3 regions of the Agrococcus phoenicis genome follow, and region 2 is predicted to be linked to each of the others. Evidence: predicted binding sites of a transcription regulator. Region 2 holds the regulator's gene; each other region holds the start of a gene.
What was found. The regulator HrcA, encoded in region 2, represses chaperone genes, less so after heat shock. The targets are predictions, from matches to a motif close to TTNGCACTCGNNNNNNNCGAGTGCNAA.
Positions count from the first base shown of each region.

Region 1: AA0Z99_RS12730 (Hsp20/alpha crystallin family protein) is a predicted target of HrcA. The motif match lies at 2,591-2,617, and genes of this name have one in related genera.
Region 3: groES (co-chaperone GroES) is a predicted target of HrcA. The motif match lies at 2,175-2,201, and genes of this name have one in related genera.

Region 1 is NZ_CP154854.1:2,644,668-2,649,097, reverse strand. Features, by position in the region: gene AA0Z99_RS12750 (sensor histidine kinase) at 1-223, opposite strand, end outside; gene AA0Z99_RS12745 (response regulator transcription factor) at 216-893, opposite strand; gene AA0Z99_RS12740 (alpha/beta fold hydrolase) at 1,042-1,839, shown strand; gene AA0Z99_RS12735 (ATP-binding protein) at 1,924-2,526, shown strand; gene AA0Z99_RS12730 (Hsp20/alpha crystallin family protein) at 2,713-3,201, shown strand; gene AA0Z99_RS12725 (hypothetical protein) at 3,266-3,859, opposite strand; gene AA0Z99_RS12720 (hypothetical protein) at 3,856-4,430, opposite strand, start outside.
Region 2 is NZ_CP154854.1:796,290-800,719, forward strand. Features, by position in the region: gene hemW (radical SAM family heme chaperone HemW) at 1-468, shown strand, start outside; gene AA0Z99_RS03870 (DUF4870 domain-containing protein) at 471-1,646, opposite strand; gene hrcA (heat-inducible transcriptional repressor HrcA) at 1,824-2,837, shown strand; gene dnaJ (molecular chaperone DnaJ) at 2,838-3,926, shown strand; gene AA0Z99_RS03885 (16S rRNA (uracil(1498)-N(3))-methyltransferase) at 3,926-4,430, shown strand, end outside.
Region 3 is NZ_CP154854.1:1,974,876-1,979,305, forward strand. Features, by position in the region: gene AA0Z99_RS09430 (hypothetical protein) at 1-13, opposite strand, end outside; gene rarD (EamA family transporter RarD) at 837-1,739, opposite strand; gene groES (co-chaperone GroES) at 1,805-2,101, opposite strand; gene AA0Z99_RS09445 (THUMP-like domain-containing protein) at 2,341-3,543, shown strand; gene AA0Z99_RS09450 (hypothetical protein) at 3,606-4,430, opposite strand, start outside.

The DNA of each region.
Region 1 (4,430 bases), 990 kb from region 2:
CGGCGTCGACGCCCTCCGCGAGCGCCGCGAGCTCGTCGGTGAGCTGCTCGCCGACCGAGGCGGTCAGCAGTCGATCGAGCGACCAGACGACCCCGACAGCGCCGAGGCCGAGCGCCGCGGCGACGACCGCGAGCGCCGCGACCAGGATCCGGAGCCGGATGGAAGCGCCCCGCCGCGCACCGCGCTCGTCGGCGGGGTGCCGCCGAGCGGCGGGCTCAGCCACCGTCGGCCGCCAGCCGGTAGCCGGCGCCCCGCACGGTCTGCAGCGCGTCGCGCCCGAACGGCCGGTCGACCTTGCGCCGGATCCTGCCGACGTAGACCTCGACGATGTTGGGATCGCCCTCGAACTCGTCGCTCCACACGTCGTCCAGCAGCTCGCGCTTCGTCACCACCTCGCCGCGCCGGCGCAGCAGCAGCTCGAGCACCGCGAGCTCGCGCGCGGTGAGCTCGACCTCCCGCTCGCCGCGGTGCACGGTGCGCGCCGCCGGGTCGAGCCGCAGATCGCCCGCCTCCAGCACCGTCGGTCGCTCGCGGGCGCCGCGACGGGCGAGCGCCCGGATGCGCGCGACGAGCACCGGGAACGAGAACGGCTTCGTCAGCCAGTCGTCGCCGCCCGTGTCGAGCCCCTCGACCTCATCCCACTCGCCGTCCTTCGCGGTGAGGAAGAGCACCGGGGTCCAGTCGCCCTCCGCGCGCATGGTCTGGCAGACGCGGTAGCCGCTCATGCCGGGCATCATGACGTCGAGCAGCACGATGTCGTAGCGGAACTCGCGCGCCCGCCAGAGCCCGTCGACGCCGTCGTGGGCGACGTCCACCGTCATGCCCTCCGCCTGCAGCCCGCGCCGCACGCCCTCGGCGAGGCGCACCTCGTCATCGACCAGCAGCACGCGCATGGCTCGATCATGGCGGCTGGCGACTGACGCGGCGCTGAACGGCGAGCGCGCCCGGCAGTGCTGCGGACCGCTCGCGGGGGCTGCGCCCCGCCCCTCGCTCCAGGCCCGCGCTCCCGGCCCGCGGCTCCGCCGCCGCTAGCGTGGTCGCATGACGAGCGGCACCCTGCACACCACGCACCTGGGCGAGCAGGGCTCGCCCGTCGTCTTCTGCCACGGCCTCTTCGGGCAGGGTAAGAACTGGACGGCGATCGGCAAGGCGCTCGCCGACCGCCACCGCGTGACCCTCGTCGACATGCCGAACCACGGGCAGTCGCCGTGGACGGAGCGGCTCGACTACGAGCAGATGGCGGATGCGGTGGCCGGGGTCATCGACGAGCCAGCGACGCTCGTGGGCCACTCGATGGGCGGCAAGGCGGCGATGCTGGCTGCGCTGCGCCACCCCGAGAAGGTCGCGCGGCTCGTCGTCGTGGACGTCTCGCCGGTCGAGTACCGCTCGGCCGACGAGTTCCGCGGCTTCATCGACGCGATGCTCGCGATCGACCTGGCGACGATCGCGTCGCGCGGTGAGGCGAGCGCGGCGCTCGAGCCTGCGGTGCCGGATCCGGGCATCCGCGGGTTCCTGCTGCAGAGCCTGCGCCGCACCACGAGCGCCGAGCAGGGCGAGGGCGGCCCCGCCTGGCGCTGGATGCCGAACCTCGAGGTGCTGCGCCGAGACCTGGCGGTGCTGCGCGGATTCCCGGAGGCGGAAGCCGTGTACGAGGGGCCGGTGCTCTGGATCGGCGGGGCCGAATCGGGCTACGTGCGCGACGAGTTCCGCGAGGCGATGGAGGCGCGGTTCCCGAACGTGCGCCGCGTGACGGTGCGCGGCGCGGGCCACTGGGTGCACTCGGAGCAGCCGGCGATCGTGACCGAGCTGCTCGAGCGCTTCCTCGACGGAGGCGCGTAGGCGTCGACCGCTCGGCGCGAGGGCGCGCAGGAGGCCGCCGCCGGCGGCGTCGACCACCGCGCGGCATCGGGCAGGATTGAGGGCATGCCTGCGACCGACCAGCCCCTCGCGCGCGTCGTGCTCATCGGCGGCGCGTCGGGCTCCGGCAAGTCGCGCATCGCCGCGCTCAGCGGCCTGCCGATCCTGCGGCTCGACGACTACTACCGCGAGGGCGACGATCCTGCGCTCCCCCGCCTCGAATCGGGTGAGGCCGACTGGGATCACCCGGGCTCCTGGCATCGCGACCGGGCGCTCGCCGCGCTCGAGGAGCTCGCGCGCACCGGCCGCACGACCGCGCCGGTCTACGACCTCTCGCGCAGCCAGACCGTCGGCGCGCACGAGGTGACGCTCGACGGCGCGAAGCGCTTCGTCGCCGAGGGGATCTTCGTGGCCGAGGTGGTGGCCGAGGCCAAGCGTCGAGGCATCCTCGCCGACGCGCTGTGCGTGCAGCGCTCGCGCTGGGTGACCATGGGGCTGCGCTTCGCGCGCGACCTGCGCGAGCACCGCAAGAGCCCTGCGTTCCTCGTGAAGCGGGGCGTGATCCTGGCGCGGCGCGAGCCGGCGATCGTGGCGAGGCTGACGGCCGCGGGATGCCGGCCGGTGCGGGTGCGCGCGGCCGCGCGCATGCTCGCGGCGCTGCGCGACTGAGCCCGCACCGCAGGCGCTCACCGCTTCGGAGGCTCCCGATTCTCAGCCATCGCGAAGCACGCTATTGGCACTCTCCGAGCGAGAGTGCCAATCATGGGAGCACCTCGGGATGCACGGCATCCCCGAGCGCCACGGACACCGAGCCGACGCACGGGGCGGCGGCTCACGCACGAGGAGGTGGTTGTCATGGCACTGACCTTCGATCCCTTCCGGGAGATGGACCGCATGGCGGCGCGGCTGCTGACGAGCAGCGGCACGCAGCGCGCGGCCAGCTGGATGCCGATGGACCTGTACCGCGCAGGTGACGCCTACGTCGTGAACGTCGACCTGCCCGGCGTCGACCCCGGCTCGATCGACCTCGATGTCGAGGCCAACACGCTCACGATCCAGGCCGAGCGCACGATCGGGGCTGCGGATGGGTCGCAGTGGCTCGCGCAGGAGCGACCGGCGGGCCGCTACGTGCGGCAGCTCGGGCTCGGCACCGACGTCGACCTGGAGCACATCCAGGCGAGCTACGAGCACGGGGTGCTGATGCTCACGATCCCCATCGCCGAGCGCGCCAAGCCCCGCAGGATCACCGTCGAGCAGCGCGACGGCCGCGCCCAGCTCGATGCCGGCTCACCCGACGGTGGCAGCGCCGGCGCGACGGCCTCGCCGGCAGGGGCCGCCGCGTAGCCGATCGGCAGCGCCCCGCCCGGCCGCAGCGCACGCTGCGGATCGCGGCGGGGCGCCCGTGCGCTCACGCCGGGGCGTGCGCCCTGCGCGCTTCGCGCCGGGCGAGCGCCACCCAGGTGCGCGGGCCTGCGAGCCAGCCGATGAGCGATGAGACGGCGATCGACAGCAGGATCCACAGCGATGCGACGATCCAGAAGCCGACCACGCCGGTCAGCAGCGTCAGCAGCCCGAGCGCCCAGCTCGACAGCGTCGAGAGCACGGCCTGCAGGCCGGTGCCGAGCGCAGCGCCCCGGAACGTCACCGCCGCCGCGCCGACCACGTCGGCAGCGCGCATCCGCCGGGTGCTGAGCCAGCAGCCGAGCGCGATCGCTGCGATCGCCACGAGCACCAGCGCGAGCACGAGGGGCACGAGCCATCCCGGGTCGAGCTGCTCGATCCAGTCGACGACGCGCAGCCCCCACTCGACGTCGTCGAAGAGATCGATGATCGCCCAGCGCAGGAGCGCTACCACCAGCGCGGCGACCAGCAGCCCCCAGAACAGGCCGGCGCCCGCTGCGACGAAGCCGAGCCCGAGGCCGCCGGCCGCGCGCGCAGCCGCGCGCTGCTCGGCGCTCAGCACGTCGGGCGGCGCTATCCGCCGCGCGCGCCTGGGGGTCACCGCTGCGCCGCTTCTGCCCGCCCGATCGCGAGCTCTGCCTCGTCGCGGGCGCGGGCCGCCGCCTCCTCCTGCTCGGCGAGCGCGCGCGGGTCGACCCGCGGGCGCGATTGCGACAGGAAGAGCCATCCGAAGAGCATGCCGACGAGCCCGGTCAGCACGACCGCGATGCCGAGCTCCCAGAACAGCGCCGTCCACATCGTCCCGACCGTGAAGGAGGCGCTCGAGCTCGCCAGCATCGCGAAGACCGCACCGATCAGCGCGATCGGCCAGAGCAGCATGCCGATGACGCCTGTCGCAGCCGTGGTGCACAGCCAGGCGAGCCACGTCGAGCGGTGGGGCTTGGCGAGGCCCGCCGAGGCCGACCAGAGCGCGTGCAGGAGCCAGCCGCCGGCGAGCAGGCCGCCACCGGCGAGGAGGCCGATGAGCGCGGTCGCCCAGATGCGATCGGGCATCGTCCAGCGCGCGACGATCGCCGTGAAGGAGTCGGCCTCGAAGTCGCCGCCGTCGCCTCCGGTGTGCAGCAGCAGCGCGAAGCCCGCGATGAGCGCGCCGGCGGTGAGCAGGTGCGTCG
Region 2 (4,430 bases):
GCGATGTACGAGGCGGCGGATGCGACGCTCGGACAGGCGGGCTACTCCTGGTACGAGGTCTCCAACTGGTCGCGCGGCGACCGGGTCGCCCGGCACAACCTCGCCTACTGGCGCGGCCACGACTGGTGGGGCTTCGGCCCGGGAGCCCACAGCCACGTCGGGGGTGTGCGCTGGTGGAACGTGAAGCATCCGGCCGCCTACCGCGACCGGCTGCTCGCCGGCGGCTCACCGGCGCTCGCGCGCGAGGTGCTCGACGGTGAGACGCGTCGCGTCGAGCGCGTGCTGCTCGAGTCGCGCATCGCGGAGGGGCTGCCGGTGGAGGTGCTCGAGGGCGAGGGCCGCCTCGCGGTGGCCGGACTCGTCGCGGAGGGCCTCGTCGACGGAAGAGCCGCCCTCGCCGGCCGGGTGATCCCGACGCTGCGAGGGCGGCTCCTGGCCGACGCGGTGGTGCGCCGGCTGCTGCCGTAGGGCTACTGCACCATCCGCCAGTTGAACGGGTATCGGTAGGAGCCGCCGGCGTTGACGCGCATCGCGCCGATGATCGAGAAGATCACCTGGAGCAGGCCGGGCACCCACCAGAGCGCCAGCAGGATGAAGCCGATGCCGACGATGCTGAGGATCGTGCCCAGCACGAGCAGGCCGACCGTGAGGATCGTCATGAGGATGCCGAAGTTGAGCGCCTCCTTGGACTCCTGACGAGCGAAGGCGCTGCGGTCCTTGTAGATCAGGAACACGATCAGCGGGCCGATCCAGCCGCCGTAGCCGCCGGTGACGATCGTGGAGAGGCCGGAGAGGTGCCCCCACATGCCGGCGTTCTTCTCGTCGATGGGCGACATCGGCACCGAGGCGGGGTACTGGGGCTGACCGGGCGCGCCGTACTGCGGCTGACCGTACTGCGGCTGGCCGTACTGCTGCTGGCCCTGCTGCGCCTGGCCGGGCTGGCCGTGCTGCGGTTGGCCCGGCTGCCCGAAGGGCTGCTGCCCGGGCTGGCCGTACTGCTGCTGGCCCGGGTGACCGGGGGTGAACGGCGGCTGCGCGCCGGCGTCCGTGGCGCCGTGCTGCGGAGATGCCTGACCGGGCTGACCGTAGGACGGGGAGCTGCCGGGCTGGCCGGAGGAGGGCGCGCTGCCGGGCTGACCGGAGGACGGGGCGCTGCCCGGCTGGTGCGCGCCGGCCTGACCGCCGCCGAACCCGCCGCCGTGCTGCTCGCCGCTCTGCTGGCCGGCATCGTGCAGGCCGGCGTCCTGCTGGGCTGCACCGAACAGGCCGGGGCCGGGCTGCTGCCACGACTGCCCGCCGTCGATGGAACCGAACGCGGGCTGGCCGGGCGCAGCGGCACCGGGCCCGGTGTCGGAGGAGGCTCCGGTGCCTGCCGCACCCGGGTCGTGCGACAGCGGGTCGATGGCCGGGGAGGAGAAGGACTGCGCGGGCTCGCCGAGACCCGGTGCCGCGGGAGCACTGGGCGCCGCGTGCTGCTCGTCGGTGATCGCGAAGCCGTCGACCGGCGGCTCGGCCGAGCGCTGCGGCTCGTCGAGGAGCGGCTGCGCAGCGTCGTCACGCTGCTCCGCGTCGGCCCACTGCTCGTCGTTCGTCCGCTGCTCCGCGGGGTCGTTGCCCTCTGCGCGGGGGGCGTTGGGATCAGACATGGCATGCCTCTCATCGATGGTCGTCGCAGCGCGCCTGGGCCGTGCTGCTGGCACCATTGTGCGCCCAACTGGCTGTGCATCGCATGATCGAGATGACGGGCGGTAGGATTGGCAGTCAGCAGTCGAGAGTGCCAGGGCGAGCGGGACACCCGCCGCCGGCCGGGGAGAGGAGCGCGCATGGTCTCGGATCGCGGCCTCGAGGTGCTGCGCGCGATCGTCCAGGACTACGTCGCGCTGCGCGAACCCGTGGGCTCGAAGTCGATCGTGGAGCGCCACGCGTTCGGCGTGTCCGCGGCCACCATCCGCAACGACATGGCGCTGCTCGAGGAGGAGGAGCTGATCGCGGCCCCGCACACCTCCTCGGGTCGCGTGCCGACCGACAAGGGCTACCGCGTCTTCGTGGATCGGCTGCAGCGCATGCAGCCGCTGACGCACGCGCAGCGCATCGCGATCTCCCGCTTCCTCGACGACTCGATCGACCGCGACGACGTGCTCGACCGCACCGCCCGGCTGCTGTCGCAGCTGACCAACCAGGTCGCGCTCGTGCAGGTGCCGATCCGACGGCACGCCGTCGTGCGCCGGGTCGAGCTCGTCGCGGTCGCCGAGCACCGGGTGCTCGCGGTGCTGATCCTCGACTCCGGGCGCGTCGAGCAGCGCGTGCTCGACGCGCAGCAGCGCATCGATCCCGACCAGGCCATGGCGCTCGGGCGCGCCTTCACGGAGACGATCGGCGAGCTCGCGCCCGCCGACGCGATCCAGCGCCTCGCCGGTGCCACCGCATCCGCCCCCGGGGTGCTGCGAGCGGCCACCGGCGCCGTCGCTCACGCGCTGACCGACATGCTGCAGGCAGGCGGGGGCGATCGCATCGTCATGGCGGGCGCCTCGCACCTCGTGCGCGAGGAGCGAGACTTCCACGGCACCGTCACGCCGGTGCTCGACGCCATCGAGGAGCAGGTGACGCTGCTGCGCCTGTTCGACGAGATGGGTGTCGAGGGCGAGATCGCGACCCGCATCGGGCGCGAGCTCACCGGACCGCTCGGCGAGACGGCCGTCGTGGCTTCGACCTACAGCACCGGGGGCTCCGAGGGCCACATCGGCGTGCTGGGCCCGACCCGGATGGACTACGCAGGGAACATGGCCGCGGTGCGCGCAGTTGCGCGCTACCTGACGCGGCTGCTGAGCGAGGATTGAGTGACGGACCACTACGAGACCCTCGGCGTCGCGCGCGACGCCGGCCAGGACGAGATCAAGAAGGCCTACCGCAGGCTGGCACGTGAGCTGCACCCGGATGTGAATCCCAGCGACGACGCCTCCGAGCGCTTCAAGGAGGTCACGCACGCCTACGACGTGCTCGGCGACCCGCAGTCGCGAGCGGAGTACGACCGCGGTCCCGCTGCGGGCGCAGGCGCCTTCGGCTTCGGCGACATCTTCGAGCAGTTCTTCGGGGGCGGCGGCCGCTCGAGCGGCCCGCGCTCGAGGCGCCAGCCGGGCCAGGACAGCCTGCTGCGCGTCGACCTGGACCTCGCCGACGTCGTCTTCGGCGTGCACCGCGAGCTGCGGGTGCAGACCGCCGTGCTCTGCGAGACGTGCCAGGGCGCGGCCACCGAGCCCGGCACGAGCCCGGAGCGCTGCCTGCAGTGCGGCGGCTCGGGTCACGTGCAGCGCCAGGTGCGCTCACTGCTGGGCAACGTCGTCACGAGCCAGCCGTGCGGCGTCTGCCAGGGGTACGGCACCGTGATCCCGCAGCCGTGCCACACCTGCGCCGGCCACGGCCGCGTGCGCGCAGAGCGCACGATCCCGGTCGACATCCCGGCCGGGGTCGACACGGGCCTGCGCATCCAGATGCCCGGCCAGGGCGAGGTGGGCGAGGGCGGCGGCCCCGCAGGCACCCTCTACCTCGAGGTCAACGTGCGCCACCACGACGTCTTCAGCCGCGACGGCGACGACCTGCTGGGCACGCTCGAGGTCTCCATGCCGGATGCGGCGCTCGGGGCGCGGGCGACCGTCGAGAGCATCGACGGGCCGGTCGAGGTCGAGGTGCGCCCGGGCACCCAGTCGGGCGACGTCATCACCGTCGGCGAGCGCGGCGTCACGCGGCTGCGCGGCGCCGGGCGAGGCGACCTCAAGCTGGGCGTGCAGGTGCTGACGCCCACGAAGACCGATCGCCGCACCGAGGAGCTGCTGCGCGAGCTGCGCGAGCGCACCAAGGCGCCCGGCCCCCAGCTCTCGCAGTTCAAGCAGGGCCTGTTCGCCAAGATGCGCGACCGCTTCCGGCTCTGATGGCGCACTGCTACTGGCACGAGGCCCTCGAGGGCTCGGCCCCGGGCGATGTCGTGACCCTGGCGGGCGAGGAGGCGCACCACGCCGCCGTGGTCTCGCGGATGCGGCGGGGCGAGCGCGTGCTCGTCAGCGACGGCAGGGGAGTGCTCGCGGAGGGCGTCATCGACCGCGCCGACCGCGATGGCGTGGACGTGGTGCTGCAGCACGTGCAGGCGGTGCCACCGCCCAGCCCGCGCATCGGGCTCGCGCAGGCGCTCGCGAAGGGCGACCGCGCCGAGCTGGCGGTCCAGGCATCGACCGAGCTCGGGATCGACGCCATCGTGCCGTGGCAGGCGAGGCGCAGCGTCGTGCAGTGGAAGGGCGATCGCGCCGAGAAGTCGCTGGAGCGCTGGCGCAAGGTGGTGCGCGAGGCCGGCAAGCAGGCCATCCGCCCGCACCTGCCCCACGTGCGCGAGGTCGTCGACGCCGCAGGCCTCGCTGCGCTCGCCGCGCAGTGGCAGCTGC
Region 3 (4,430 bases), 1.2 Mb from region 2:
AGGTGGGGAGCACCTCGCCGTGTAACAGTCTGGTGATGCGCGCGATGCACTACTGAGAACCTGCGCCGCCAGATGTAGGCCGCGGGCGGTAGCGGCGGGGCCGAGGCTGTGAGCCGACGAAGTCGAGCGAGACAACCACGCCGACTTCTAGGCGCACCCAAGGCCAACGCGCCGCTCAAGCGGCACCGCAAGAAGCTGACAACACTGCCGGACACAACAATAGCCCGTGCGAATTCTGCTGCCCATCCGCGCTGCGCATGATGTTCGATGTCGCTACACGGGGAAGATCATGCGCTCGGCGCTCGGTTTGCGGAGATGCGTCTTAGCCGATTCAATCGACGACTCCAACGACGAACTACTAAGCCGAGATCTGATTCTAATTCCGGCGCTCGTAAAAAACAGCTTCAATTCGGATGTTGATCCAGCTTGCGCCTTCGCATGTCGCGGATGAAGTGGACCTGATGCCTACCCACGGCCCCCATTCCGTCCAGCCCGAATAGCCCTGCCCTGCCGAGCACAAGACCCTCGCCCTGAACTGCCCACTACCGGAGGAGCACGTGACTTTCCCCGTCCTACCTGACATCGAAGAACTGCAGTTCGTTGGATATCGATCGCTCACGGTCATGTCGGCCCCTCCCAGCGAAGGAGAGGGGCCGCTCCAGAGGAGCGAACCTGCGACTATCACATTCAGCATTATCGTCGACGCGATTGACTTCATTGTCGTTCCGCCTTCTCTTCAAAACCCTACAGAGGCATGCAAGCCAGTGATTCAACTAGACGCCATCCTAGGTCCGAGGAAACTAGAAGACAACAGGGATCTTGATCGTGCTCCCCGACTAGCGGCGCTCCGGGCGGCGTGCGTGCCGAGCGAGGAGGTCAAACGAGACCAGCAGCACCGAGGCCCACACGAACGCGAAGCCGATCCATCGCTCGAGCGGCATCGGCTCGTGCATGACGAAGGCGCCGAACAGGAACGTCATGCTCGGCGCGAGGTACTGCGTGAACGCGACCCACGTGAGCGGGATGCGCCGGGTCGCGGCGGCGAAGGCGAGCAGCGGCACAGCGGTCACGATGCCGAAGCCGGCGGCGCCCAGGATGCCGGTGAGCCCGATGGCACCGAGGGTCACCCCATGGGCTGCGAAGGCGAAGGCCATCATCGCCAGGGAGGCGGGGAGCACCGCGACGGTCTCGATCGTGAAGCCCGACAGCGCATCCACCGAGCCCCCGACGCGCTTCTTGATGAGGCCGTAGGTGCCGAACGAGAACGCCACCAGCAGGCCGACCCACGGCACCTCGCCGTAGCCGACGATCATGACGCCGACGCCGACGGCGCCGAGGCCCACCGCGATCCACTGCAGCACCCGCAGGCGCTCCCCGAGGAAGATGACGGCGAGCACGACGCTCACGAGCGGGTTCAGGAAGTAGCCCAGGCTCGTCTCGAGCACGCGATCGGAGAGGACGCCGATGACGAAGGCCGTCCAGTTGATGAGCACCGCGTGACCGGCGGCCACGAGCGTCCAGGTGTCGCGGCGGCTGCGCAGCACCTGGCGCATGCGCGCCCAGCCGCGCGTCATGGCCACGAGCGCGACGGCGACCACGACCGACGAGATGACGCGCCAGCCGATCAGCTCGAACCCCTCGATGCCGCGGGTGAGCTGCAGGTAGATGGGGAGGAGGCCCCAGACGAAGTAGGCGAACAGCGCGTAGCCGAGACCGGCGCGAGCGAGCTGCCCCATCATCCCTCCCTGGAAGATGCGAAGGCGGCTCCCCTGTGCAGGGGAGCCGCCAGTGCGTCAGTGGTGCGTCAGCGCTCCACGATCGCGAGCACGTCGCGCGCCGAGAGCACCAGGTACTCGTCGGCGCCGTACTTGACCTCGGTGCCGCCGTACTTCGAGTAGAGCACGCGGTCGCCGACCGACACGTCCATCGGGACGCGGTTGCCGTTGTCGTCGATGCGGCCGGGGCCGACGGCGACGACTTCGCCCTCCTGGGGCTTCTCCTTGGCGGTGTCAGGGATGACGAGACCGCTTGCAGTGGTCGTCTCAGCCTCGACCTGCTGGATGACGATGCGGTCCTCGAGCGGCTTGATGGAAACCGACACGGTTGCCTCTTTCTTGTCAGACTTTGGGGTCCGTCCGGACGGGCCGGACAACACCCCAAGCCTAGGCGCTCGATTGGCACTCGGTCAACATGAGTGCCAGTCGTTCGCCCGCGGCGGACGTCGGCGCTGGCCCTGACCACCCCTCCCTCGTGGTGCTGCCGCCGCTCGAGGGCGCGCCGACGGGCAGCGAGCGGCGCGAGGGCGGCGGAGCGGCGGACGGGCGATGCTTGACTGGAGCCATGGACGCCGATGCGCTACGACTGCTGCTGTCGACCGAGGGGCTGGCGCTGCTCGAGCGCGTCGAGGCGAGTGCGCAGGGTTCCGACGCCGGCCTCGGCATCGATGACCGCGATGACGTCGTGCGCGCCGTCACGCGCCTGCGCGCCGAGGGGCACGACCCGCGGCTGGTGGCCGCCGTGCTGACGCAGCTGCGGCTCCGCCGGCGCGCACGGGCGAAGTTCGGCGAGTTCGCCAGCGGCATGCTCTTCACCGAGGCTGGTCTCGAGCAGGCGACGCGGCTGCGCGTCGCCGCGCACCACGCGGGGCGGATGCGGGAGGCCGGCATCGCGTCGGTCGCCGACCTGGGGTGCGGCATCGGTGCCGACGCGCTCGCCTTCGCCACCCTCGGGCTCGAGGTCACCGCGGTCGAGCGCGACGAGGTGACCGCGGCCGTCGCGTCGTACAACCTCGCCGCGTGGCACGCATCCGTCGTGCACGGCGATGCGCTCGAGACGGCCGTCGACGCCGAGGCGCTCTGGTTCGACCCCGCCCGCCGCGACGGGCGCACGCGGCTGAGCGACCCGGCCGACTGGTCGCCGGGGCTCGACGCGGTGTTCGCGCTCGCGAGCGAGCGCCCGTCGGGCGTGAAGCTGGCGCCCGGCATCGATCGCGCGCTGCTGCCGGCGGAGGCGGAGCACCAGTGGGTGACGGACGGGCTCGAGACCGTCGAGGCCGTCGTGTGGACGGGGCGGCTCGCTCGCGAGGGCGTCGCGCGCAGCGCGCTCGTGCTGGGCGACGGCGGCGCTGCGGAGCTGACGGGCGAGGCATCGCACCCCGAGCAGGGCGAGCTCGGCGAGTTCCTGTTCGAGCCCGCCGGAGCGGTGATCAGGGCCGAGCTCATCGGTGCCCTCGCCGATCGGCTCGGTGCGACGGGCGTCAGCGACGGCATCGCCTACCTGAGCGGTCCGGTGCACGTGGCGACGCCCCTGGCCCAGGCGTTCCGGGTGCGCGAGACCCTGCCGCTCGACGAGCGCGGCATCGCACGGCGGCTGCGCGAGCTGGGCATCGGCGAGCTGGAGATCAAGAAGCGAGGCGCCGACATCGACCCGGCAGCCTTCCGCAAGCGGCTGAAGCTCTCCGGGCCGCAGCGGGCGACGCTCTTCGCCACCCGCATCGGCGGCCGCCATCGCGCGGTGCTGGCCGACCGGGTCTCCGCAGCCTGAGCGCAGGCACGACAGAGCCCCGAGCACGCATGCCCGGGGCTCCGACGACCTGGCGGGTGCCGCTACGGCAGCATCTGGCCCATCGCGACGAAGTAGTTCATCCACTGCACGAGCAGCACGGTGAAGACGATGATCGACGCGATGGCGAAGACGACGCCGACGATCGCCGCGATGAGCGGCCACGGCTTCGCCTCGGGATTCTTCTTCATCGCGATGAAGCCCAGGACCGCGCCGATGATCGCCGGCAGGGCGCCGAGGCCGCTGATGAAGGTGAAGACGAGCCCGATCCCGGAGAGGATGAGCGCGGCGATCGTGATGCCCTTGATCTTGCGCTCGCCCGGCGCCGCAGCCGAGGCCTGCGCGTAGCCGGCCGCCTGGCCGTACTGCGGCGCGCTCGCATCGCCGTACTGCGACTGCTGGCCGTAGGCGGGCTGCTGACCGTAGGCGGGCTGCTGACCGTAGGCCTGCTGGCCGTAGTGCGACTGCTGACCGTAGCCGGCATCGGCCGGTGCGCTCGCCTGGCCGTACGCCTGCTGGCCGTAGGCCGCGTCCGAGGGTGCGCTCGCCTGGCCGTACGCCTGCTGGCCGTAGGCGGCCTCGCTGGGAGCGCTCGCCGGCTGCTGGCCGTACGGCTGCTGCTGCTGCTGCGCGTGCGGATCCTGGCCCTGGCCGGTCGGCTGGCCGTAGCCGCCCTGCTGGCCGTAGGGCTGCTCGGCGCCGGCCTGCTGGCCGTAGGAGGGCGCACTGCTCTGCTCGCCGTAGGACGGCGCGTCACCCTGCTGACCGTAGGACGGCGCAGCCTGCTGCTGGCCGTACGAGGGCGCACTGCCCTGCTGGCCGTAGGACGGCGCACTGCCCTGCTGGCCGTAGGACGGCGCATCCTGCTG